One region of the Actinoplanes sp. NPDC049681 genome, then DNA from elsewhere that is predicted to be linked to it. Evidence: riboswitches for the same ligand, from Rfam matches in the RefSeq annotation. Region 1 holds a riboswitch; each other region holds the start of a gene.

Evidence for each region. A riboswitch is a leader RNA that binds a small molecule or an ion and turns the genes downstream of it on or off. The one in region 1 is predicted to bind cyclic di-AMP.
Region 2: linked by a shared signal. The riboswitch ahead of ACIBO8_RS13855 (NlpC/P60 family protein) and the one ahead of ACIBO8_RS27710 (NlpC/P60 family protein) in region 1 are both predicted to bind cyclic di-AMP.
Region 3: linked by a shared signal. The riboswitch ahead of ACIBO8_RS32995 (coiled-coil domain-containing protein) and the one ahead of ACIBO8_RS27710 (NlpC/P60 family protein) in region 1 are both predicted to bind cyclic di-AMP.

What each region holds. Positions count from the first base shown of each region.
Region 1 is NZ_JBITLP010000008.1:22,700-30,592, forward strand. It holds gene cydC (thiol reductant ABC exporter subunit CydC) at 1-1,082, opposite strand, end outside; gene cydB (cytochrome d ubiquinol oxidase subunit II) at 1,079-2,059, opposite strand; gene ACIBO8_RS27695 (cytochrome ubiquinol oxidase subunit I) at 2,070-3,452, opposite strand; gene ACIBO8_RS27700 (BlaI/MecI/CopY family transcriptional regulator) at 3,529-3,897, shown strand; gene ACIBO8_RS27705 (M56 family metallopeptidase) at 3,894-4,814, shown strand; cyclic di-AMP (ydaO/yuaA leader) riboswitch at 4,973-5,107, shown strand; gene ACIBO8_RS27710 (NlpC/P60 family protein) at 5,122-6,111, shown strand; gene ACIBO8_RS27715 (M1 family metallopeptidase) at 6,175-7,515, opposite strand; gene ACIBO8_RS27720 (diguanylate cyclase domain-containing protein) at 7,572-7,893, opposite strand, start outside.
Region 2 is NZ_JBITLP010000003.1:833,218-841,110, reverse strand. It holds gene ACIBO8_RS13890 (hypothetical protein) at 43-246, opposite strand; gene ACIBO8_RS13885 (hypothetical protein) at 526-726, shown strand; gene ACIBO8_RS13880 (hypothetical protein) at 735-920, shown strand; gene ACIBO8_RS13875 (DUF1360 domain-containing protein) at 976-1,542, opposite strand; gene ACIBO8_RS13870 (DUF6158 family protein) at 1,558-1,803, opposite strand; gene ACIBO8_RS13865 (hypothetical protein) at 1,884-2,312, shown strand; gene ACIBO8_RS13860 (DUF3817 domain-containing protein) at 2,326-2,655, shown strand; cyclic di-AMP (ydaO/yuaA leader) riboswitch at 2,870-3,000, shown strand; gene ACIBO8_RS13855 (NlpC/P60 family protein) at 3,043-3,972, shown strand; gene ACIBO8_RS13850 (RNA polymerase sigma factor RpoD/SigA) at 4,050-5,051, opposite strand; gene ACIBO8_RS13845 (SDR family NAD(P)-dependent oxidoreductase) at 5,647-6,333, shown strand; gene ACIBO8_RS13840 (thymidylate kinase) at 6,330-7,103, opposite strand; gene ACIBO8_RS13835 (nucleotidyltransferase family protein) at 7,288-7,872, shown strand; gene ACIBO8_RS13830 (hypothetical protein) at 7,874-7,893, shown strand, end outside.
Region 3 is NZ_JBITLP010000010.1:157,967-165,859, forward strand. It holds gene ACIBO8_RS32980 (ABC transporter permease) at 1-437, shown strand, start outside; gene ACIBO8_RS32985 (ABC transporter ATP-binding protein) at 430-1,200, shown strand; gene ACIBO8_RS32990 (coiled-coil domain-containing protein) at 1,217-2,287, opposite strand; cyclic di-AMP (ydaO/yuaA leader) riboswitch at 2,291-2,427, opposite strand; cyclic di-AMP (ydaO/yuaA leader) riboswitch at 2,662-2,798, shown strand; gene ACIBO8_RS32995 (coiled-coil domain-containing protein) at 2,803-3,822, shown strand; gene ACIBO8_RS33000 (glycoside hydrolase family 65 protein) at 3,891-6,257, opposite strand; gene ACIBO8_RS33005 (HAD family hydrolase) at 6,305-7,045, opposite strand; gene ACIBO8_RS33010 (ATP-binding protein) at 7,124-7,642, opposite strand; gene ACIBO8_RS33015 (hypothetical protein) at 7,704-7,893, opposite strand, start outside.

The DNA.
Region 1 (7,893 bases):
GACGGTCCGCGTACCGCCACGATCTCGTGGTCACGGACGGCCAGGCCGGCGATCGCCAGCGCGTCGGCCGCCGCGCCGGGATGGCGCACCCGCAGGCCCGACGCGTACAGCGCCGGGCGGGCGTCGTCACCGGTGCGGGCCGGCAGGTAGGCCGCGTCGTCGCGCAGCATCTCGTCGACGTCTTCGATCACCGCGGAGGCGTCCGCGCTCGCGTGGAAGCGGGCGGCCATCTCGCGCAGCGGCCGGTACGCCTCCGGGGCCAGCAGGATCACCAGCAGGGCCGGGCCCAGGTCCAGGGCGCCGCTCGCGACCCGCAACCCGGCCTCGACGGCGATCAGCCCCACCGACAACGTGCCGACGAGGTCCAGGGCGGTCGAGGACAGGAAGGCGAGACGCAGCACCCGTACGGTGGCGTTGCGGTGCTCGTCCGTCATCTCGCGCACGACGGCGGTCTGGCGGCCGGCCCGCCCGTACAGGCGCAGGGTCGGCAGCCCGCGCACGACGTCGAGGAAGTGGCCCGCCAAGCGGGCGTCCGCCTCCCAGGCCTGCCGGGCCCGCTGCTGCGTGGCCCAGCCGATCAGCGCGCCGAGCAGCGGGATCAGCGGCAGGGTGAGCAGGGCGATCAGCGCGGACGCGGGGTCCACGACCGCCATCGTGACGATCACCAGGGGTGGCAGGGCCACGCCGAGCACCAGCGCGGGCAGATAGCCGGAGAACCACGGGCGCACGGCGTCGAGGCCGCCGGTCAGCACGGCGCTGAGCCGGCCCCCGCCGTAGGACGCCACCCTCGCCGGGCCCTGCCGCAGCGCGGCCGCGAGCGTGCGGCGGCGCAACTCGTCGGTGACCCGGGCGGCGGTGCGCCGGGCGACGATCTGCTCGGCCCAGGTCAGCGCCGCCCGCAGCACGAAGGCGGCGGCGAGCAGGGCGACCGCGTCGCGGCCGGTGACGATCCGGGCCAGCGACACCGCGACCATCACCGTGGCTGCGGCCTGTCCGGCGCCGATCAGGGACAGAACTGCGATTCCCGTACGCCCGGAGCGCGCGTGCCGCACCAGCCGGGGATCGACCGGCCCGCGGCTCACGACGGCACCCGCTCGCTGGCGACGCGCCTGCGGAACACCCAGTAGGAGAAGGCCTGGTAGACCAGCACGCCCGGGAGCACGACCACGCCGACGACACTGAGCAGCCGCAGCGCCGACGGGGTGGCGGCCGCCCCGGTCGTGGTCAGCGACCAGGCCGGGTCGAGCGTGCTGCGCAGCACCACGTCACCGTGGACGGTGAAGACCGCGACGACCGCGCCGGCGATACCGAGGGCGGTGCCGCCGAACGCGAGGAGTTCGTGGCCGTGCCGGGCGATGAGGGCGACGCCCAGGCACAGCACCGCCGCCGCGACGACGAGCCGGGACGTGCTCAGGAATCCGGCCGCGCCGAGCAGCACGGTGCCGGCCGTGGCGAGGCGGAAACTCCAGGTGCGGGCCCGGGCGTGCACCGGCCCGGTCGTGCGCAGGGCCAGGAACGTGGCGCCGATGAGCAGGGCCGCGTACAGGGCGAGGGCGGCACCGGCGAGGGCCGGCCAGGAGACCAGCGGGGCGAGGGTGCGCCCCGGGCCGGCGCCGGTCACCTGACCGTCGGCCCCGACCGCGAGACCGTGGGTCAGCACGCCGAGGACGGCGCCCCACAGCGCCACGATGCCGGCCGAGCTCGCTGCCAGGGCGGTGTCGCAGCGGCGGCGCCACGCCGGGCCGTCGCCCTTGCCGCGGAACTCGAGGGCCACGCCCCGGACGGCGAGCAGGAGCAGCAGCACCGCCATCGGCAGGTAGAGACCGGAGAGCAGGGCGGCGTACCAGTCGGGGAACGCCGCGAAGGTGAGGCCGATGGCCGCGACGAGCCAGACCTCGTTGCCGTCCCAGAAGGGTCCGACGGTACGGACGATCGCGCCGCGTTCGTGGTCGTCGCGGCCGAGCGCGGGCCCGAGGAGGCCGACGCCGAAGTCGAAGCCCTCGAGGACGAAGAACAGCACCCAGCAGAGGACGACGAGCGAGAACCAGACGGTGACCAAGGGGTCCTCCTCAGTAGACGGGCGCCGGGACGCGGTCGGTCTGCTCGGCCGGTGCGTGCTCGGGCGCGAGCGGTTGGCGGGCGAGGTGGCGGATCAGGCGCAGCCAGACGACGGCGAGCACGCCGTAGACGACGGCGAAGCCCACCAGCGAGCCCACGACCTCGCCGCGGGTGAGGCCGGGGGAGATGCCGTCGGCCACGCGCGAGATACCGAAGGCGAGCCAGGGCTGGCGGGCGGTCTCGGTGAAGATCCAGCCGAGGCTGTTCGCGGCGGCCGGTAGGAGCGGGATCAGCGGCAGGAGCCGCAGCAGCAGCGGGTGCGTCCGGCGGTCCCGGCGCGTGCTCCACAGGTAGTACGCCGCGACGGCGGCCGCGAGCATGCCGATGCCGATCATCAGCCGGAAGCTCCAGAACGCGACCGGGATCATCGGCACGTAGCTCCCCGGGCCGAACTGGGCCGCGTACTGCGCCTGCAGGTCGTCGATGCCCTGCACGGTCGCGCCCGGGGTGCCCTTGGCGAGGATGGACAGCAGCCGGGGGATCTCGATGCTCAGGAACGGCTTCCCGCCGCCCGGGTCGCCGACGGCGAAGACCGAGAAGGGTGCGCCCGCGGTGGTGGCGTAGAGGGCCTCGGCGGCGGCCATCTTCATCGGCTGCACCTCGGTGATGACCTTGCCCAGGTGATCGCCCGTGACGGCGGTCAGGGCGCCACCCACGACGGTCAGCCAGGCGCCGAGGCGGGCCAGCGTCCGGAAAGCCGCTTCCCCCGCCGCGCGCAGCCGCCAGGCGCCCACCGCGAGCAGGAGCGATCCGCCCGCCATCAGCGCTCCGGAGAGGGTGTGCGGGAACGCGGCGAGGTTCACCTTGTTGAGCAGCAGGGCGCCGAAGTCGTCGAGGCGGGCGCGGCCGGTGACCGGGTCCAGCGAGTACCCGACCGGGTTCTGCATGAACGAGTTCGCGGCCAGGATGATGAACGCGGACAGCACGGTGCCGACGGCCACCACGACGATGGTGGCGGCGTGCAGCCGGCGCGGCAGCCGCTCCCAGCCGAAGTACCAGAGCGCGAGGAACGTGGCTTCGAGGAAGAAGGCGAGCATCCCCTCGATGGCCAGGGTGGGCCCGAAGACGTCGCCGTAGAACCGGGCGAAGTTGCTCCAGCCCATGCCGAACTGGAATTCCTGCACGAGGCCGGTGACCACACCGACGGCGAACGTGACGATCAGCAGCTTCCCGACGAACTTGGTCAGGTCGCGGTAGGTCTCCCTGCCCGTACGCAGCCAGGCGATGTGCAGCCCGGCCGCGGTGGCGGCGAGGCTGATGGACAGCGGCACGAAGAAGTAGTGGTAGATCGTCACGACCGCGAACTGGAGCCGGGTCAGGTCGAGCACGTCCACGTCGGCATCCCCTCTACGACATCTCGTAGTAGATACTACGACGTGTAGTACGACGCCGTGCAGTAGAGTGGGTCACATGGCGTTGGGGGACCTCGAGCGGGAGGTCATGCAGCAGTTGTGGGATGCCGCGGAGCCGCTGACCGTCCGGCAGGTGCACGAGCGGCTCAGCCGGGAGCGCGACCTGGCGTACACGACGGTGATGACCGTGCTGGACCGGCTGGCCCGCAAGGGCGTGGTCACCCAGCACAAGGCGGACCGGGCCTACCGCTACGCGCCGGCGCAGTCTCGCGAGGAGATGACGGCGGCGCTGATGCTCGACGCGCTCAGCACCGCCCCGGACGGCGTACGCGACGCCGCGCTGGCCCACTTCGTCGGGCGCATCGACCCGTCGATGCTGACCGCCGCCATCGAGGCGGCCCGGAGGGATTCGGCCGCCGGGTCGTGACCGCCCTGCTGCTCGGCGCGCTGGGCCTCACCCTGTCGCTGGTCGTGCCGGGGACGCTCGCCGCTGCCCGGTGGCCCGGCCGTGCGCCGGCGGCCGCGGTGGCCCTCTGGCAGAGCATCACCCTGACCGGCATCCTCTGCGCCCTGGGCGTCGTGCTCGCCGGCCCCCAGGAGCTGGTCGGCGCACTGGGCTCCGGCCGGCCGGCGGGGGCGGCCGCCCTGGTCGCGGCCCTGGTGGTGGCGACCGTGATCATCGTCCGGCTGCTCGTGTCGCTCGCCGGGGTGACCTACCGCTCGCGGACCCGCCGCGCCCGGCACCGGATGCTCGTGGATCTGCTCGACGACGCCGAACGCCACGGCGAGCTGCCGGCCGAGGTGCCGCACGGCCTGCGGGTGCTCGACGGCCCGCTGCCGTTCGCGTACTGCCTGCCGGGCCGCAATCCCCGGGTCGTGGTCAGCGGGGGAGCCCTGCGCGTGCTGAACCGGGCGCAGGTGGCCGCCGTCATCGCTCACGAACAGGCACACCTGCGCCACCGGCACGACCTGGTGCTCGAGTCCTTCACCGCGTTCTACCGGGCGGTGCCGCGGCCGCTGCGCAGCCGGGCGCCGCTGGACGCCGTGCACCTGCTGCTCGAGATGGTCGCCGACGACGCGGCCCGGCGTCGCTGCGGGGCCGAGCCGCTGCGCACCGCCCTGTCCGTCCTGAGCGACGCGGTGAGCCCGGACGTCCCGGCGGAGGCCGGTGGCGACGCCGGCGAGGAGCGGCGCCGCCGCCTCGAGCGGCTCGCCGGGACGGATGCCGGATCTCCGATGTGGACCGTGGTGGCCGTCCTGATTGCGGTGAGTTTGATCGTGTTACCCACAGTGATCCTGGTGGTGCCCTGGCTGGGGCGCGCGCTGACCGCCTGGCCGCTTTAAGTCTTTCTTAATCACAGCGGGTCACGTGCGATATGCGGTGAGTGCCCGGGTATCACCGGGTTTAGTTCTGCGGTGATCGGGAGTACGGTGGTGCCCGGCTCGTCGGTCCCCCCTCGTCCAAACCGGGCGAACCGATGAGTCACCGCTCAATCGTGCGCTGTTCGACCGAGCCTGATCGTGCACCACGAACCGGGGACCCAGGGACCTGGGGTGAAGCCGCGGCACCATCGCGGCCGGGCGTTCTTCCCGTCCGAACCCGACAGCTAACCCGGTCGGCGGCTGAGGGAAGAAAGGACACTGCACCTTCGTGAAACGGATTGGGGCGCGCCGCGCCACGATTCTGCGCAGTCTGCTCGGTGTCGTCGCCGCGGTCGGGGTCCTGCTGGTGCCCACCGCGGCCCACGCGACCCCGTCACCCTCGACCATCGAGAAGCAGATCGACGAGCAGTGGGACAAACTCGAGTCGATCATCGAGCAGTACAACGACGTGCACAACCAGCTGATCAAGAACCGTGCACAGCTCAAGAAGATCAACGACCGGCTGGAGCCCCTCCAGCTGGAGGTGGATCTGGCCATGTCCCAGGTGGGCGGCATGGCCGCCGACGCGTACATGCAGGGCTCGCCCGGCGCGATGGAGGCCATGGTGGTCAGCGGCTCGCCGACCGGTCTGACCGAGAAACTCACGTTCCTCGACCAGATCGCCCGCCACCAGCGTCAGCAGGTGGCCGGCGCGGCGCAGCTCCGCGACAAGTACGCGCGGGACAAGGCGGCACTGGTGACCCTGACCGACGCCGTGGCGGCCCGTGACAAGGACCTCGGCGCGCGGAAGGCGGAGATCCAGAAGAAGGTCGACGCCCTGCAGAAACTGCGGATCCAGGCGTACGGCTCGGCGGGTGCGAACGACGGCCCGCTGCGCACCGGTCCCTGCCCGGTGAACTACACCAACGACAAGGGCGGGCGCGCGGCACAGAAGGCGTGCGACCTGATCGGCATGCCGTACGTCTTCGGGGCGGAGGGGCCGCGCGGTTACGACTGCTCGGGCCTGACCAAGGTGGCATGGGCCTCCGTGGGGGTGCACCTGGAGCACTTCACGGGTGATCAGATCCACGAGGGCCGGGCCGTCAGCCGCAGCGAACTGCAACCGGGCGACCTGATCTTCTACGGCAGTCCGGTGCATCACGTGGGCATCTACGTGGGCGGCGGCATCATGGTGCATGCACCCCACACGGGTGACCATGTGCGCATGGCGCCGATCGACCGCAGCGGTGCCATCACGGGCATGCGCCGCCCGGGCTGACCCGGGCACCCGCACCACGCCGAAGAGCCGCCACGTCCCGCGTGGCGGCTCTTCGCGTGCCGGTCAGCCCTCGACGCGGTGCGCCGCCCAGAAGGACGTGAGATCCGTCGAGCCGGCGGCGGCCTGAGCGGCCGCCTTGAAGTCGGCCACAGTCGAGACGCCGTACCAGTGCGAGGCCGCGTACGAGCGCAGCAGCTGCGTCATCGCCGTGCTCCCGATCAGCCGGCGCAGGTCGTGCAGGGTGCACTTGCCGTACCCGTAGACGACCGTGCTGTAGCGGCTCGAGTGCGCGTCCCAGTACGCCATCGAGTTCGTCAGCTTCTCGGCGGACGACTGCCAGGTGATGCCGCACCCGGAGCCGGTCTTGTTGAAGTACAGATCGGTGGCGTAGTCGGTGAAGCCCTCGTCCAGCCACGGCGTGCTGTACTCGTCGTCGCCCACGATGCCGTAGAACCACTGGTGCGCCAGCTCGTGGGCCAGCGCGGTCGAGCTGACCAGGTCCAGCACGAAGCCCGGGTACTCCATCCCGCCGAACCAGAATCCGTTGTCGAGGACCACGTCGGCCTCCCCGTACGGGTACGCGCCGAATCGGGAGGCGTGGGCGTCCAGGGCACCGGTGGCGACCGACAGCATCGAGGAGGCGCTGCGGTTGGAGATCGACGCGACCGAGTAGACGTTCACCTTGACGCCGGCCGCGGTCGTACCGGAGATCTTCTTGAACGGGCCCGCCGCCCAGGCGAACTCGCGCACCTGCTTGCCGACCGCGTGGGTGACGGTCCGCCCGGCGGTCCCGGCGCTGTCGGTGGAGGTGCCCGTCGCCGGCACGGCCATCGAGGTGGGGTGGTCGAGCGTGACGTCGTAGTCGCTCGCCAGCTGGTAGAAGGACTCCCCGTTGTTCGTGTACGGGTCGAGGTGCCACCCGGCCCCGTCGCGCACGGCCAGCACGGGCAGCGCGTTGCCGATGAAGTAGTAGCTCCCGTCGTGCCCGAAGCGGTCCACGCCGGACGGGATCACGATCTTCAGGTCGAAACCGACGCTCGCCGACCGGCCCTGGGCCAGCGGCGCCGGCAGCGTGATCGGCAACGCGGTGCAGGCCACTGAGAGGGATCCCGCCGTCCCGCCCGTCACGTTGCTGACGGTGATCGGCATGGCCGCGCAGGTGCCGTGCGCGTTGTCCCACAGGCGCAGGTAGATCTCGGTCAGGGGCTCGGCGGAGGCGTTCGTGAACGAGATGCTCTGATGCCCGGTCCAGGTCCCGCCGGCCGTGTCGCTGGAGAGCGAGACGGTGTACGCCGGGGTCGCCGGCGTACGGGTGGGGTCCGTGGCCGCGGCCGCCGCCGGACCGCCCGGCACGGCGAGCGCCGGGGCCAGCAGCAGCAGTCCCGTGAGGAGTTTGGTAACCATTCGACGAGCTTGGATCTCGCCGGGCCCGCCGGTCAATGGAGGAAACCCTTGTCGGGTCACATCCAGGGCGCGCTGATCTCCTCCTCGACGTACAGCGTCGTGCCGTTGCGGCCCCGGCGCTTCGACCGTTGCATGGCCGTGGTCGCGTGGCTCAGGATCGTCGCCGCATCGGAGCCGCCCGGGTACGCCAGCGCGATCCCCACGCTGCAGCCGACGTTCATGCGGACCCCGGCGACCGCCGCGTTGCCCGCCACGCCCTCGACGATCCGCCGCGCCACGTGCAGGGCCTCGTCGGCGTTGCGTACCCGCGTCAGCAGCACCCCGAACTCGTCGCCGCCCATGCGCGCGGCCGTGTCGGTGTCGCGGGTGATGCGCTTC
Region 2 (7,893 bases), on a different contig from region 1:
CGATATTGCCATGCGGATCCGTGAACACGAAAGTGGTGTCCACTAACGGGTGCCGTCGGCGGGCGTAACCGTCTGGTCCGACGTGCGATGTTCCAGGAATGTGCTCGGCGCGGCGTCCGGGAGCTCTTCGCGCTCGTCGGACTCGGCGAGAATGGCCTCGGCCTGCCCCTGCGGGTCGGCGCTTCCCGCGGTGCGTTCCTCCGGCAGCAGGTCCGCTGCCCGCTGCCCGATCCGATCATCACTCATGTCGGTCGTGTACCCGCGATGGTGAGGGCCGAAAACAAACGTCGCTCCCGGCCGGGGCCGGGAGCGACGTCACGTAGGTGCCGGTGTGCAGGTCGCCTCGCGGCGAAAGGCTCAACGCGGCTCCAGCCGAACGGTAGTCCGCGAAGGCAAAGGGTGAGGCCCGGGGACACTGGGCACACCGACATCTGCTCTCAACGGTCGGCACCCCGGACCCATTCCAGGAGTACTTGTGACCTGGACCACATGATTGCCGGCCGTCTCGCCGGGTAGTCCGAAGCCGTGAGCGATGACCTGCGCCTACTGGACGAATACCTCGACGAGGCCTTTTCCGGGCAGGAACGCCTGAGCAGCGCCGACCTGCAGCGCGGTGCGATCGCCGCCGACCTGCCCGCGACCGCACTGACCCGCATCGACGCGCTGCCCGAGGGCGAGTACGCCCAGGACGAGGCCGCCGAGGCCCTGCGAACTCTGGACGCCTGAGGAGCGACATGACCCAGCAGAACGAACGCCTGCCGGCCTTCGGAGACTCCGACGGCACCCCCGACGGGGACAGCGACTTCGCGAGCGAGCACAACGACACCGCCGTCGAGCCCGCGATCATCGAGGACGAGGACTCCGGCGAGGAGGAGAGCCCGCGCGGCTGGTCGGGCATGGACGGCGACGGGCCTCCCTGATCTGTCCACAGCGCAAAGGCCCCGGCGGGAAGCCGGGGCCTTTTCCGTCTACGCCCTAAGCCATCGCGCGGCCGTTCACCGCAGGGCGCGGCTCCTCGGGTCCGCCCTCCGCCGCCTCCTTGGCGAGCGAGTACGCCATCTGCAGGAAGTCGGACGCGGCCGTCGCGGTGAACACGGTGGCGGCCAGCCGGGTGAGCCTCGGCGCGAACACCAGACCGCTGGTCAGGCCCGTGGCCACCCAGACGGCGAGGCAGAAGGGGCAACTGATCAGTTCGCCGATCGAGTGCCGGATGGTGCTGCCCTGGTCGCGGACCTCTTCGTTGACCTCGGCGCTGCCGCCGGGCTCGGCGTACCGGGTGAACGGCGCCCGCAGCGGGCTCGTCACCGAGTCCTTGGCGATCAGCCGGCTCAGCTTGTGCGTGGCGATCGAGATGAGCACCACGTCCGACACGGCCGGGCGTTCCGGGACCGTACGCCCGGTCACCTTCGCGGCGACGGTGAGGCTGCCGGCGAGCACGCCGAAGGCGCCCATGGTCGCCGCGTACCCGTCGAGCGGGCGGTGCTCGTGGGGGGCGTACTGGCGCCGCAACCGGTCGAACCGGCGGCGTACCGAGGAGGTCATGCGCAAGAGGTCCTCTCAGAAGTCCTGGGTCAGCCGGTGGGGGTCGACCTCACGGCCGGGGTGCCGGGCGAGGTATTCCGTCTCCAGCTCGGCGGTACGGCGCAGGTGGTTGGCGAGCGCCGCGTCGGGACCGTGCCGCAGGGTCTGCAGCCGCGTACGGTGCAGGCTGCCCAGCTCACGGAGCAGGTCCTCGTCCGCGAGCCCGGCGGGGTCGATGCCCTGCTCGGTGCCGACGCGGTCGTCGACCTCGGGGTCGCTCATGATCTCTCCCTTCTCGTGCTTGCACGCAACGGTTGCCCGTGGCGCCTGCCGTCAAACCCCGGGTGGGTACGCTCGACCGCATGAGAGCGCTGTGGACCCCGGCGTGGATCGCCCGCCACGTGGTCGCGCTCGTGCTGGTCGCCGGCTTTCTCGCGCTGGGCTGGTGGCAGTTCAGCCGGGCCACCGGTGGAAACACGCTGAGCTGGGGCTACACCTTCGAGTGGCCGGTCTTCGCCCTCTTCGTGGTGTTTCTGTGGGTGCGCGAGGTGCAGCAGGAGCTCCGGGCCGGCCGCCCAGCGCCCGAGGAGCCCACCGAGCCCCCGGCGGCAGCGCCCGGCGACGACGCGCCTGTGACGGTGCGCCGGCCGGTGCGAGTGCCCGTGGCTCCGCAGGCGGTTCCGGCGGACGACCCGGAGCTGGACGCCTACAACGACTATCTCGCCTGGCTCAACGCCCATCCCGGCGCCCGGCCCGGCGACTACCCCGGACGCAAGAGCAGCACCAAGTAGAAGGACGTGGATCGTGCAGGGAGCCCTCACCCGCTACCGGATCATCGCCTGGATCGTCGGCGTGGTCCTCGTCGTGCTCGTGCTGGTGGGCATGCCGCTGAAGTACGCCGGCGACAACGACACGGTGGTCGCCACCGTAGGGCCGGTCCACGGCTTTCTCTACATGATCTACCTCGTCGCGACCTTCGACCTGAGCCGCCGGGCCGGCTGGCCGCTCGGCCGGATGCTGCTGGTGATGCTCGCCGGCACGGTCCCGTTCTTCTCGTTCTGGGCCGAGCGCGTCGTTTCCCGCAAGTGGGCCGTCCAGGGGATGGACATCCCGCCCGCGATGGCACAGAAATAGAAGGGGTCACGCTGCGAAGGCGTTGAATTGCGGTCCGTTATCGGGATCATTCCCATATTTGTGATAATTGGCGCAAGTCACTCTTCCGGCTCTTGTATTAATCGAGATCGCCGATAAGTTGATGCGGTTGGTCCGGTCCGCAGCCATACCCTCAAGTGGCGCCGGCCAGCGCCGCCGAATCCCTCGACGGCGGAGACGGTGTCCCCATCCCCCGGGGCCGCCGCCACCGTCTCGGCGAGCCGGGGAACCACCGAAGCAGCATCCGGGGTGAATCCGCGCCAGCGGTAGGGCCTTCTTCCCGCCCGAATCCGTCAGCTAACCCGGTAGGCGGCCCAGCGGAAGAAAGGCCACGTTCCGTTGCCACACGCCCGCACGAGGCTACGCACCATGGTGGTCGCCGCCCTGGCGATCGTGATCACCGGCACCGTCGCGCCGGCCGCGCACGCGGCGCCCTCGACCGGTGACATCAACAAGAAGATCGAGAAGGCGTCCAACGAGCTCGAGGACGTCGTCGAGTCGTACAACAAGATGAAGATCAGCCTGCAGAAGACGAAGGACGACGAGAAGAAGCTCGCCGCCTCGCTCGGACCCGCCAAGGAGGCCCTCGAGGCCGCCGGCGCGCAGATGAACGTCATCGCGGCCTCGGCGTACAAGACCGGCAAGGTCGGCACGATGAACGTCGTGCTCGAGGGCAGCAGCAATCTGATGGACCGCATGTCCATCCTCGAACAGCTGTCCCGCAGCCGGCAGCGCGACATCGACACGTACACGGCCACGACGCAGAACTACAACGAGCGCCAGGCCGCGCTGAAGACGACCCAGGCGAAGCAGACCGCCGAGGTCAAGGAGCTCGCCGCCCGCAAGAAGAAGATCGAGGGCCAGCTCAAAGACCTGTACGCCATGCGGACCGCGGCGTACGGCCGGGCCACCGAGAAGGGCTCGAGCTACACCGGCAGCATCCCGTCGGTCTCCGGCGACGCCGGGGTCGTGGTCCGGTTCGCCTTCAACCAGGTCGGCAAGATGTACCAGTTCGGCGCCGACGGGCTCGAGACGTACGACTGCTCGGGCCTGACCTCACGGGCCTGGAGCCAGGCGGGCAAGTCGCTGCCGCACAACGCCGCGGCCCAGTACAGCGCCACCCGGCGGATCAGCCGGTCCCAGCTCGAACCCGGCGACCTGGTCTTCTACCGCAACCTCGGGCACGTCGCGCTCTACGTCGGCGACGGGAAGATCATCGACGCCTCACGAGCCGGTGAGCCGGTGAAACATCGCACGATCGACATCATGACCCCGTACGGCTACGGCCGCGTGACCTGATCACGCAGCCCCCGGCACGACAGAAGGCCGGTGTCCCGTGAGGGGCACCGGCCTTCGGCGTTTGCCGGGGGAAGGAGTTACGCGGCCTGGAGGCCCTCGGCGCGGGCGAGCTCGCGCAGCCGGCCCAGGGCCTGGATCTCGAGCTGGCGGATGCGCTCGCGCGAGAGCGAGAACCGCGAGGCCACCTCGGTCAGCGAGTGCTCGCGACCGTCCTCGAGGCCGTAGCGGGCGCGCATGATGCCCGCCGACCGGTCGTCGAGGTGGTTGAGCAGGCCCTCGATGCGCTGGCGCTCCAGGGCGGTCAGCACGATCTCCTCGGGCGACGGCGCGTCGCTGTCGGCGACCAGGTCACCGAGGTTGGTGTCGCCGTCGTCGCCGACCGGCGTGTCCAGGGACACGGTGTCCTGGGCCCAGCGGGTGAGCTCGCTGACGCGCTCCACCGTCACGCCCAGCGCCTTCGCGATCTGCTCCGGCTCGGGGTCGGCGCCGAGCTCGCGGACGAGCTGGCGGGTGACGTTGCGCATCCGGTTGACGTCCTCGACGAGGTGCACGGGCAGGCGCACGGTGCGCTCCTGCTGCGCGATCGCCCGGCTGATCGCCTGGCGGATCCACCACGTCGCGTACGTCGAGAACTTGTAGCCCCGCTCGTAGTCGAACTTCTCCACGGCGCGAACCAGGCCGGTGTTGCCTTCCTGGATCAGATCGAGCATCGGCATGCCCGACCGCACGTACCGGCGTGCGATCGAGACGACCAGGCGGAGGTTCGCGCGGATGAACAGGTCCTTGGCCCGCTCGCCCTCGACGACCAGCCGCTCCAGCTCCTCCCGGCTCACGCCGCGACGGACGTCACCGCTCTCGAGCAGGTGCTCGGCATAGAGGCCGGCCTCGATTGCCTTGGAGAGGTCGACCTCCCTGGCGGCGTCCAGAAGCGGCGTGCGGGAGATCTCGTGCAGGTAGACGCCGACGAGGTCGCGCTCCTCGGCGACTTCGTCCGTCCGCATCACGGTTGTCTTCTCCACGTTGCCCACGGTCCCCTCATTGCCTTCACTAACCCTGTTACGGGCAATTCCTGCTTCCATCAGCCCTCCCCGTAACGTCCGCAGTTCGTGCATTGCGGTGCTGACACCTACACAACAAGTGGCGCCCTGCACTGATTCCGGCTGGTGGGTCGAAAGTGTCACGAATGCCTGAGCGTCACCTGAGAGCCGCGTGCATACTTACTGAAGAAGGCTCTCTGCAGAGGCATTCGGAGCCGAACCCGGCGTCGGATGCGTCCTGTGTTGGCCACAGGCGATCTGATGGCTGCAGCGATCACCTGCAGGCCTCACGCATACCCCTCGCCCGATACATGACACCATCAGCCCCTCATCCGTCACAGCGACGGGCGTCACGGATTGCCTTGCGACGCTCGTCACTACCCAGTACGGCCCGGTAGCCAATTGGGTTCACGTCCAGCATCGACAGGTTGCCGCCGGGCTTGATGCAAACGCCACGGCGAAGATCCCGGCGCCTCGTCGACGCGGGACCATCTGCCACCATGCGGCACATCGCGCCGCAGATCACTAGCCCGTCCGGGTGACCCCCGCCCGGGCGACCACCGGCTTCTGAAACCCTTACCGCGACACCGCCCGGCCACACGGACAGTGACGCAAAACACAGGGCTACGGTGGCCGCATGGCGGAACGCAGCGCGGTGGTGACGGGTGGGGCCGGCGGTCTCGGTGGGGCCGTGGTCAAGCAACTCCGGGACGCGGGATGGCGGGTGGTGGCTCCCGTACGCGACGAGGCGACGGCGAAGCTGCCGGATGGCGTGACGCGCGTCGCAGCCGACCTGACCGAGGCGGAGGACGTCGCGTCCGTAGTGGCGCTCGCCACCTCTGAGCCCAGTGCGCCCCTGCGCGCCGTGATCAATCTGGTGGGCGGCTTCGCGATGGGCGGGCTGGTGCACGAGACGCCGGTGGACGACTTCGAGGCGATGCTGCGGCTGAACCTGCGGCCGACGTACCTGGTGACGGCGGCGGCGCTGCCTCATCTCGTCGCGGCCGGCGGCGGCTCCGTGGTGTGCGTCTCGTCCCGGGCGGCGGTGGCACCGTTCGCCGGGGCCGCGGGCTATGCCACGGCGAAGGCGGCGGTGCTCGCGTTCGCCAACGCGGTCGCGGTCGAGTACCGGCAGCAGGGCGTACGGGCCAACACCGTGCTGCCGAGCGTGATCGATACCCCGGTCAACCGCCGGCAGCAGCCGGGCGCGGACCACGGGCGGTGGGTCACACCCGAGGAGATCGCCGGGGTCATCGCTTTCCTGGCCGACGACGCGTCCTCCCCGACCAGCGGCGCGAGCATCCCCGTCTACGGACGGGCCTAGAAGACCTCGGCCAGTTGGAGTGTCACCGCCGTCGCGGCGGCCGCCAGCGTCGCGGCCGTCACGATGAGGGGCCGGGCGTGCGAGACGAGCACGGCCGGCACCCGGCGCCGCGGGATCGGCACGGATAGAGGAGCCGGTGCGGGCAGATGCGCCAGCAGCGCCGCGTGCACCTGCTCCGGCGTGCCGTTCGCGTCGATGACCACGAAGTCGTCGTGCTCCGGCATGGCGCGATAGGCCGCGGCTGCCGCGCGCAGGTAGTCCATCTCCTCGTGGTCGTACCCGCGGCGCTCGATCCGGTCATAGGCGGCTCCCGGGTCGACCACCAGCAGGAACGTCACGTCCGGCCGGGGAAAGATCCGGTACGCCAGCCGCGCCCGGCGTTCCGCCCGGTTCAGCCGTTCCGGCCGGGGGTTCTTGGCGTGGGCGCGGATGCTCGCGTACTGGCACACGGCGTAGCGGTCCATGACGGTGAGCTCGCCGGTGAAACGGCGGCGCAGAAGCGTTCGCAGGATGGCCAGCCAGCGCAGCACCGACTCGACGAACAGCATCGCGCGGCGCCCGAGCAGGTGTTCACCGTCGCGCCGGCCCAGCGCCGTGGCGAGACGACCGAACCAGCGGCGGCCTCCGGCGTTGCGGCGGTAGGTCGCCGGCAGTCCGCGATCCGCCAGCGTCGTGGCCAGCAGGTGCGCCTGGGTCGTCTTGCCGGAGCCGTCGATGCCCACGAGCGCGATGGTCCGGACGGGGTTGGCGGTACGAGGCCGGGGAACCATACCCACCGACGGTAGCCGGTGGTGTCACCGACCGTTCCCGAGGTGCGGGCCGCTCCGGACGTACAAAATGGGTCTTAGCAGTGGAATTTGACCTTGGGCCCGGCACCGCTCGCGTTACAAGGTTTGCCTTGAGGGGTAGTCGATCCGTGAAGGAAACGGACATCCATCGACACAGGGAGACGCCATGCCGCACCGGGTGGACGAGGGCCTGGTCAACACGCTCAAACGGGTGGCATCCGTCCTCAAACAGGCGGAGATCCCGTTCGCCCTCGGCGGCAGCTTCGCCGTGTATGCCCACGGCGGTCACTCCAGCGACCACGACGTCGACTTCCTGATCCGCGAGCAGGACAAGGAACGGGCACTCGCGGAGCTGGCCGCGGTCGGTTTCGAGGTGGAGCAACCGCCGGAGGACTGGCTGGTCAAGGTCTACGACGAGGGCCGGATGGTGGATCTCATCTACCGCCCGGTGGAGTCGCCGGTGACCGACGCGACCCTGCGCGACACGGTGATGCGCCCGGTCGAGGCGATCAACATGCCCGTGCTGTCGGCGACCCAGCTGATGATGCACAAGCTGCTGAGTTACACCCAGCACTACTGCGATTTCGCGACCGGGCTGCCCGTGGCCCGGTCGCTGCGGGAGCAGATCGACTGGGACCGGGTACGCGAGGAGACGGCGAAGTCGCCGTACGCGGAGGCGTTCCTCGTGCTGCTGGACCGCCTCGAGGTGGTTCCGGAGCCGGGAAACGCCCAGCTGACCGTGGGGGGATGAGATGACACCACAATTGGATGA
Region 3 (7,893 bases), on a different contig from region 1:
TCGCGGTGCTGATCGCCATCGTGCTGGCCTTCCACGAACCGGTCACCCTCGAGTGGCTGCTCATCGTGCCGATCTTCCTGCTCCAGTCGATCTTCAATGCGGGTCTTGCGATGGCGGCCGCGCGCCTGGGTTCCAAGGTCGCCGACTTCAAGCAGCTGGTGCCGTTCATCATGCGCTTCTGGATGTATGGCTCCGCGGTGCTCTACCCGGTGACCAAGTTCGAGCAGGCCGGCATGCATCCCGTGGTGCTGCGGCTGGTCGAGGCGAACCCGCTGCTGGTCTTCATCGAACTGATGCGCCACGCACTGATGGAGGACGTGAAGCTCGCCGCCTCGCCGCTCGTGCTTTGGTCCGAGGCCATCGCCTGGACGCTGGTGGTCGGCATCGGTGGCTACGTCTACTTCTGGCGCGGAGAGAAGGGCTACGGCCGTGGCTGACCAGCGCGAACCCACCGTGATCGTGGACGACGCCCACGTCGTCTACCGGGTCCACCAGGCCGGCAGCGCCGGTACGGGCAGCCCGCTCGCCAGCTTCAAGCGGATCGTCACCGGCGCCAAGCCGGCCACGCTGCGCGAGGTGCACGCCATCAAGGGGGTGAGCTTCGTCGCGTACAAGGGCGAGGCGATCGGCCTGATCGGCACCAACGGCTCGGGCAAGTCGACCCTGCTGCGCGCCATCGCCGGCCTGCTGCCCGTCGAGAAGGGCGCCATCTACGCGGCCGGCCAGCCGTCGCTGCTCGGCGTCAACGCGGCGCTCATGAACGACCTCCCCGGGGAGCGCAACGTGGTGCTCGGCTGCCTCGCCATGGGCATGACGCCGGCCCAGGTGAAGTCCCAGGTGAAGGACATCATCGATTTCTCCGGCATCAACGAGCGCGGCGACTTCAGCTCGCTGCCGATGCGGACGTACTCGTCCGGCATGGCCGCCCGGCTGCGCTTCTCGATCGCGGCGGCGAAGAAGCACGACGTGCTGCTGATCGACGAGGCGCTCGCCACCGGCGACGCCAAGTTCCGCAAGCGCAGTGAGCAGCGGGTCCGTGACCTGCGCGCCGAGGCCGGCACGGTGTTCCTGGTGAGCCACAGCGAGCAGTCGATCCGGGACACCTGCGAGCGCTGCATCTGGCTGGAGTCGGGTGTGATCCGCGGCGACGGCCCCACCGACGAGGTGCTCAAGGAGTACGAGGCCTACGTCAAGAAGTGACGCAGGCCCCGCATCCTCATCTCATCGACAGGTGCACGTGATTCGTGTGATCGCTGGACGGATCGCCGTTGCCCCGGGTGTACGCCTTCCAGCCGCTGCTCGGTAGCCAGATCCGCCGGAACCAGATGACGTAGAGCACACCCAGCCGGCTCGCGTTGTTGATGAAGTAGTTCGCGAGCCGGTTGCCGTAGTCGCGGCTGCTGCCCGTCGCCACGCCGCCGAAGCCGTTTCGATCGGCGGCGAAGTCGCAGGCCCGGCCCTTGGGATGTTCGCCGCTGTTCTGGTGCCGGAAACACGCGACGAAGTGGGTGAAGCCGTCGGCCTTGGCTTCCTTCATCGCGTGCAGCGTCCGCGGTGTGATGCACCCGCTGGTGGTCGGGTCGTCGACGGTGCAGGACTCGCTCGGCAGCGAGCCGTCGGAGTTACGGGGCGCGGGGGCGGCGCGCGAGCTCGAACCGCCGCCGGTGGAACCGCTGCTGCCGCCGTCGTCCGCGGCCGGCGCGGCGGCGTTGTGGGCCTTCAGCGCGCCTTCGGCCTGGGCCTTGCGCTTGGCCATGATGGTGAGCTGCTTCTGCTGGTCGCGGATCGACGCGTCGATCGCGAGCTTCGCCTGCTCCTGCTGGGCCCGTGCGTCCCTGAGGTCGCGGACCGCGCGGTCCTGCTTCCGCGCGACCGTCTCCAGGGTCTGCGCCCGGTCCAGGAGGCTGCCGGTGGAGTCGGCGGTGAGCAGAGCGCTCATGGGACCCAGCCGGCCGGCCTGGTACGACCTGCGCACGATCTCGTCGAGCGCGCCCTGCTTGGGGCCGAGCTGGACGTCGATCTCCTTGAGCTTGGTGACCAGCTCCTGCTGGCGCTTCTTCGAGCGGTCGAGCGCCTCCTTGGCCTCGACGAAGCCCTTGGACGCCGCCTCGAGCTGCTCGATCAGGGACTTGGAGGCCCCCTCACCGTCGTCGCCGGAGTCCCCCGGCGCGGCGAGCGGGCGGGGCGCGGCGTGGGCCGCGGCCGGCGCGGCGAGCGTCAGCCCCGAGGTGGCGACGAGGACCGCGAGCAGGGTCGCTAATCGCCGGCGAACAGGGTCGAGCCTCACGTGCGTTCCTTCCGTCGGCCGCCGGCCGGGTTAGCTGACGGGTTCGGGACGGAAGTGATCCCTACCGCAGGAGCTGCGGATTCACCCCATTACCGGTTGGGTCCCCGGCTCGCCTTTCGGCGATTAGGCGGCGGTTCCGTGATGGAACCGTGACGAACGATACCCATGGTTTTCCGGAATCGACAGTTGTCGCACTCTATGCGGTCGCATGACCACACGCCGTCATTCTTTACCGGCCCCCATTCCATCGAGCAGTAACGCAAAGTCGTTGCTAGGTAACACTTTTGCCGACGTCGCGACCGCTGATGAGCGGCCCCGAGTCAGGTAAGCTTTCCGCCGGTCGCTGCCAAGGAAGGCACCGCCCCCAAGGTGCCGGCGGACCACCGCTCAATCGCCGCGAGGCGAATCGGGGAACCACCTGGTAATGGGGTGAATCCGCTGAACAAGCGGTAGGGATCGCTTCCGTCCCGAACCCGTCAGCTAACCCGGTCGGCGGCAACACGGAAGGAAACTGGATGACGGCAAGACCCCGCCGGTGGCTGGTCCTCGCCCTGGCATCGCTAGCCGCGGTCACCATGATCGCAGCCCCCGGCGCGCCCGCGAGTGCGGCGCCCGGCGGCGGGAATGCGTCGACCGCCGACGACGGCGACGACAACCCCATGCTCAACGACCTGCTGGACAGCACCGGCCGGCGCTACCTGGCGGCGAAGTCCGCGGTCGCGAAGTCGACCAAGGAGCAGCTCGGCCTGGCCCTGAAGGTCAAGAACGCCGAGGCCACGCGGGACGCGCTGCTGCCTCAGGTGGGCGCCGTGGCGGCGCAGCAGTACCGCACGGGCGGCCTCACCACCGTGGGCTTCCTGCTCAACGTCCGCTCGCCCGACACGTTCGTCGACAAGGCGGTCTCGCTCGAGGAGATCAACGCCCTCAACGACGGCAAGCTGCGCCAGCTCGACGCCGCCATCAACGAGGTCGCCACCGCGAAGGCGCACCTCGATCAGGAAGTCAAGGCGCAGCAGCAGAACCTCCAGCTGATGGCGAAGCAGAAGGAGTCGGCCGAGAAAGCCCTCGACCTGGTCGGCGGCAAGACGGTGACCGGCGGCTTCGTGCTGGCCAAGTCGAAGGTGGCGGCGCCCGCGCCACGGAACGCCGACGGGGAGTTCGGGCCCCTGCCGTGCAACGTCGACGACCCGACCACGAACGGCTGCATCACCGCGCGCACCCTGCACATGTACCAAGAGGTGAAGAAGGCCGGATTCAACCGCTTCGTCGGTTGTCACCGCGACGGTGGCCCCTTCGAGCATCCCAAGGGCCGCGCCTGTGACTGGTCGTTGCAGAAGAGCGGGTTCTCACCCTGGCACAACCAGGACACCCGCGAGTACGGCAACAACCTGATGGCGTTCGCGGTCCGCAACGCCGACCGGCTGGGCATCCTGTACGTCATCTGGAACCGCATGATCTGGTTCCCGGCCACCGGCTGGAAGACGTACCACGGACCGTCCAACCACACGGACCACGTACACATCTCCATGCTGTAGCAGCGCCCCACGCACGACGAAGCCCCCGTCCGGTCGAGCCGGACGGGGGCTTCCGCGTTTCTGAGCTGTCAGGACCCGCTCGCCCGGCGAACCGGTGCGCGCCCGGCCGGCTGCGTGGGTGCCGGGCCGGTGGGCGGCGCCGGCGGAATCGGCAGGACGACCGGCTTGACCTGGGTCACCGTCACCTCCTTGCCGTGGTGCAGCAGGTCCAGCCGCGCGGACCCGCCGCCGTTGCGCAGCGAGTACGTCACCTCGTCGGGCGTGACCTCGACCCGCAGCCGCAGCCCGCGCCACAGCAGCGAGAACTCCAGGTTGCTGATCCGGCTCGGCAGGCGCGGGGCGAAGGAGAGCTGGCCGTTGTAGTCGCGCATGCCGCCCAGCCCCGCGACCAGGGCGATCCAGGAGCCGGCGAGCGACGCGACATGCACGCCGTCGCGGGCGTTCTGGTGCAGGTCGTGCAGGTCCATCAGGGCCGCTTCGCCCAAGTAGTCGTGGGCCAGCTCGACGAAGCCCACCTCGGCCGCGATGACCGCCTGGATGCAGGCCGACAGCGACGAGTCGCGGACCGTACGGGCGTCGTAGTACGCGAAATTGCGGGCCTTCTCGTCCGGGGTGAACGCGTCGCCGCGGACGTACATGGCCATCACCAGGTCGGCCTGCTTGACGACCTGCTTGCGGTAGAGGTCGAAGTACGGGTAGTTGAGCAGCAGCGGGTACGCCTCCGGCGGCGTGTTCTCGAAGTCCCACTCCTGCAGCCGGGTGAACCCCTCCGACTGCTGGTGGACGCCCAGCTCACGGTCGTACGGGATGTGCACCGCGGCCGCGGCGTCGCGCCAGGAGGCGGACTCCTCGTCGTCGACGCCGAGCTTGCGGGCCAGGTCGGGGTGGCGCTTGGCCGCGTCCGCCGCCGCGAAGAGGTTCTGCTGGGCCATCAGGTTGGTGTAGACGTTGTCGTCCACCACGGCCGTGTACTCGTCCGGGCCGGTCACGCCGTCGATGTGGAAGCGGCCGTGCCGGTCGTGGTGTCCCAGGGAGCGCCACAGCCGGGCGGTCTCGACCAGCAGCTCGAGGCCGACCTCGCGCTCGAAGTCGTAGTCGGCGGTGGCGGAGACGTAGCGGCGGACCGCGTCGGCGATGTCGGCGCCGATGTGGAAGCCGGCGGTGCCGGCCGGCCAGTACGCCGAGCACTCCTGCCCGCGGATCGTGCGCCACGGGAAGGCCGCCCCTTGCAGGCCGAGGGTCTGCGCGCGCTCCTTGGCGAGATCCAGGGTGGAGTGCCGCCAGCGGAGCACGTCGGCGGCCGCGGACGGCTGCGTGTACGTCAGCGCCGGCAGCACGAACGTCTCGGCGTCCCAGAAGGTGTGGCCGTCGTAGCCGGGGCCGGAGAGTCCCTTGGAGCCGATCGGGCGCTTCTCGGCCCGGGCACCGGCCTGCAGGGTGTGGAAGAGGCCGAAGCGGACCGCCTGCTGCACCTCCGGGTCACCCTCGACGCGCACGTCGGAGTGGTCCCAGAACTCGTCGAGGTACTCGCGCTGGGCCTCGATCAGCCCCTCCCAGCCGTCCAGCCGGGCGCTGGCGAGGGCCGCACCGACCTGGTCGCGCACGGCGGGCAGAGAGCGGTTGCTCGACCAGCCGTAAGCGGCCAGCTTCACGACCCGCAGCTTCTGCCCCGGCTCCAGCTTGCAGGCCACCGTGGTACGCAGCCAGTCGGGGTGGCCCTCGGTGGTGACGGCGTGCTTGCCGGGCGCCTCGACGAGGTGCTCCATGGCCGCCGCCATGCGCAGGTCGCTGGCCTTGGTGCAGTGCACGAGCAGGCCGCCGGTGCGCTGTTCCAGCATCTCCTCGGCCTGGAGCGGGTGGTCCAGCACCGCCGCGACCCGCGGGTCCTTGCTGGTGGGCGGCAGCTGCTCGTTGGCGACCAGCTCGGACTGCAGGATCAGCCGCGCGGTGTCGTTCAGCGGCTCGACCTCGTAGAGGAACGCCACGACCGAGCGCTGGGTGAAGGACACCATCCGCACGGTGCGTACGCGGATCGCCTGCCCGGACGGCGACACCCATTCGACGATCCGCTCGAGGGTGCCGGCGCGAAGGTCGAGGGTGCGCTCGTGGGAGCGCAGGTCGCCGTACCGCACGTCGAACGGCTCGTCGTCGACGAGCAGCCGCATGAGTTTGGCGTTGGTCACGTTGACCATCGTCTGACCCGACTCGGGGAAGCCGTAACCGGCCTCGGCGTACGGCAGCGGCCGCAGCTCGTAGAACGAGTTGAGGTAGGTGCCGGGCAGGCCGTGCGGCTCGCCCTCGTCCAGGTTCCCGCGGATGCCGATGTGGCCGTTGGCCAGGGCGAAGACCGACTCTGACTGGGCCAGGAGATCCAGGTCCAGCCGGGTCTCCCGGATGTGCCAGGGGTCGACGGGGTAGGCCCGTTCACGGATCACGGTGGTGCCTCTCGCAACTGAGAAGAGTAAGTAAGTCGATGGGGGTGTTACCGGGTCAGGAGCTCGGCGAGGTCCTGCACCACGATGTCGGCGCCGTGCTCGCGCAACGCGTCGGCCTGACCGACCCGGTCCACGCCGATCACGATGCCGAATCCACCGGCCCTGCCCGCCTCGACACCCGCAAGGGCGTCCTCGAAGACGGCACAGTTCTCCGGCGGGACGCCGAGGAGCTTCGCACCGTGCAGGAACGTGTCCGGCGCCGGCTTGCCGGGCAGGTTCTCGGCACGCGCGACCACACCGTCTACGCGCACCTCGAGGAGGTCGGCGATCTTCGCCGCCTCCAGCACGTCCTTGCAGTTGGCGCTCGCGGACACGACCGCGCGGCGCAGGCCGGCGTCCACGGCAGCGTGCAGGTAGTCGACGGATCCTGGATAGACCTGTACGGCCCCTTCCTGGATCTTTTGCAAGACCAGCACGTTCTTGCGGTTACCGATGCCGTTGACGGTCTCCTCGTCGGGACCGTCGTCCGGCGAGCCCTCGGGCAGGGTGATGCCCCTCGAGGCCAGGAATGTCCGGACCCCGTCGGCGCGCTGCCGGCCGTCGACGTATCGATGGTAGTCGGAGCCGGAGTCGAACGGCACGAACGGCTGTCCGTTCTGCGCGGACCACACCTGCAAGAACGCGTCGAAGGTTTGTTTCCACGCTGCGTTGTGGACCAGGGCGGTCTGGGTGAGCACGCCGTCGAGATCGAAGAGGCATGCCGTCACGTGAGGAGGTAGTCCGAGCACCGGCCTAATGTAGTCGCCCTCGGTGACGAACACGCTTGAATGCCGATGTCGACATTTCCACGGCGTTTCATGCCGTGTTCAGCCTCCGGCCGACGCTCCGTTGAGCAGGTCAGACGTCGAGCGCCGGCCGGGGAGGTCGATGCGCAGTCCGATAGTTGTCCCAATTGGGCCCGTCGCCATGGTGACTTCGTCGCACAGCTGGTACGCCAGCCAGATGCCCCGGCCGCCGTCCTCGAACGCGCCGGGCGCCTCGGGCGGGCGCCGGTGCTCCTCCGGGATACCGGGCCCGGAGTCGGTCACCGTGCACCAGACCGCGGAGGCGGTGCGCGACAGCACCAGCCGCCCGCTGCCGCCGGCGTGCAGCACGACGTTGGTGATGACCTCGTTGACGGCGAGCAGATAGCCGTCGAGGCGGTCGCCCAGCAGAGCCGGATCGAGATGCTGGAGGACCTCGTGCCGCAGCACGGTGATGTCGTCACGGCCGAAGACGCGGTCGAGCAACGCGTCGTCACCCGTTTTCCGGTACGAGGAGACGGCGTCCGGTGACTCCCTGCCCGGAGCCGGACGCAGCACTTCGTGGTCGACGGTTTCCTCCACCGCCGAGCAGCCTACGCTGTGTACCGCCTCCGTGGCAGCCGTCCGAGCCCGGTAAGTCCGGTCAGAACAGGTGGGAGAGCGTCCGGAAGATCTCGGCGTAGAAGTTGCCGTCGATCTCGCGGTACAGGCTGAACTTCATGCCGGGGCTGCCGAAGAAGGGCCGCAGGGTCCAGGCGAGCTGAGTGCCGACGAAGCCGAACAGCAGGATCCACACGTACAGCAGGGCCATGCTGGGCGGTGCCGGTTGCTTG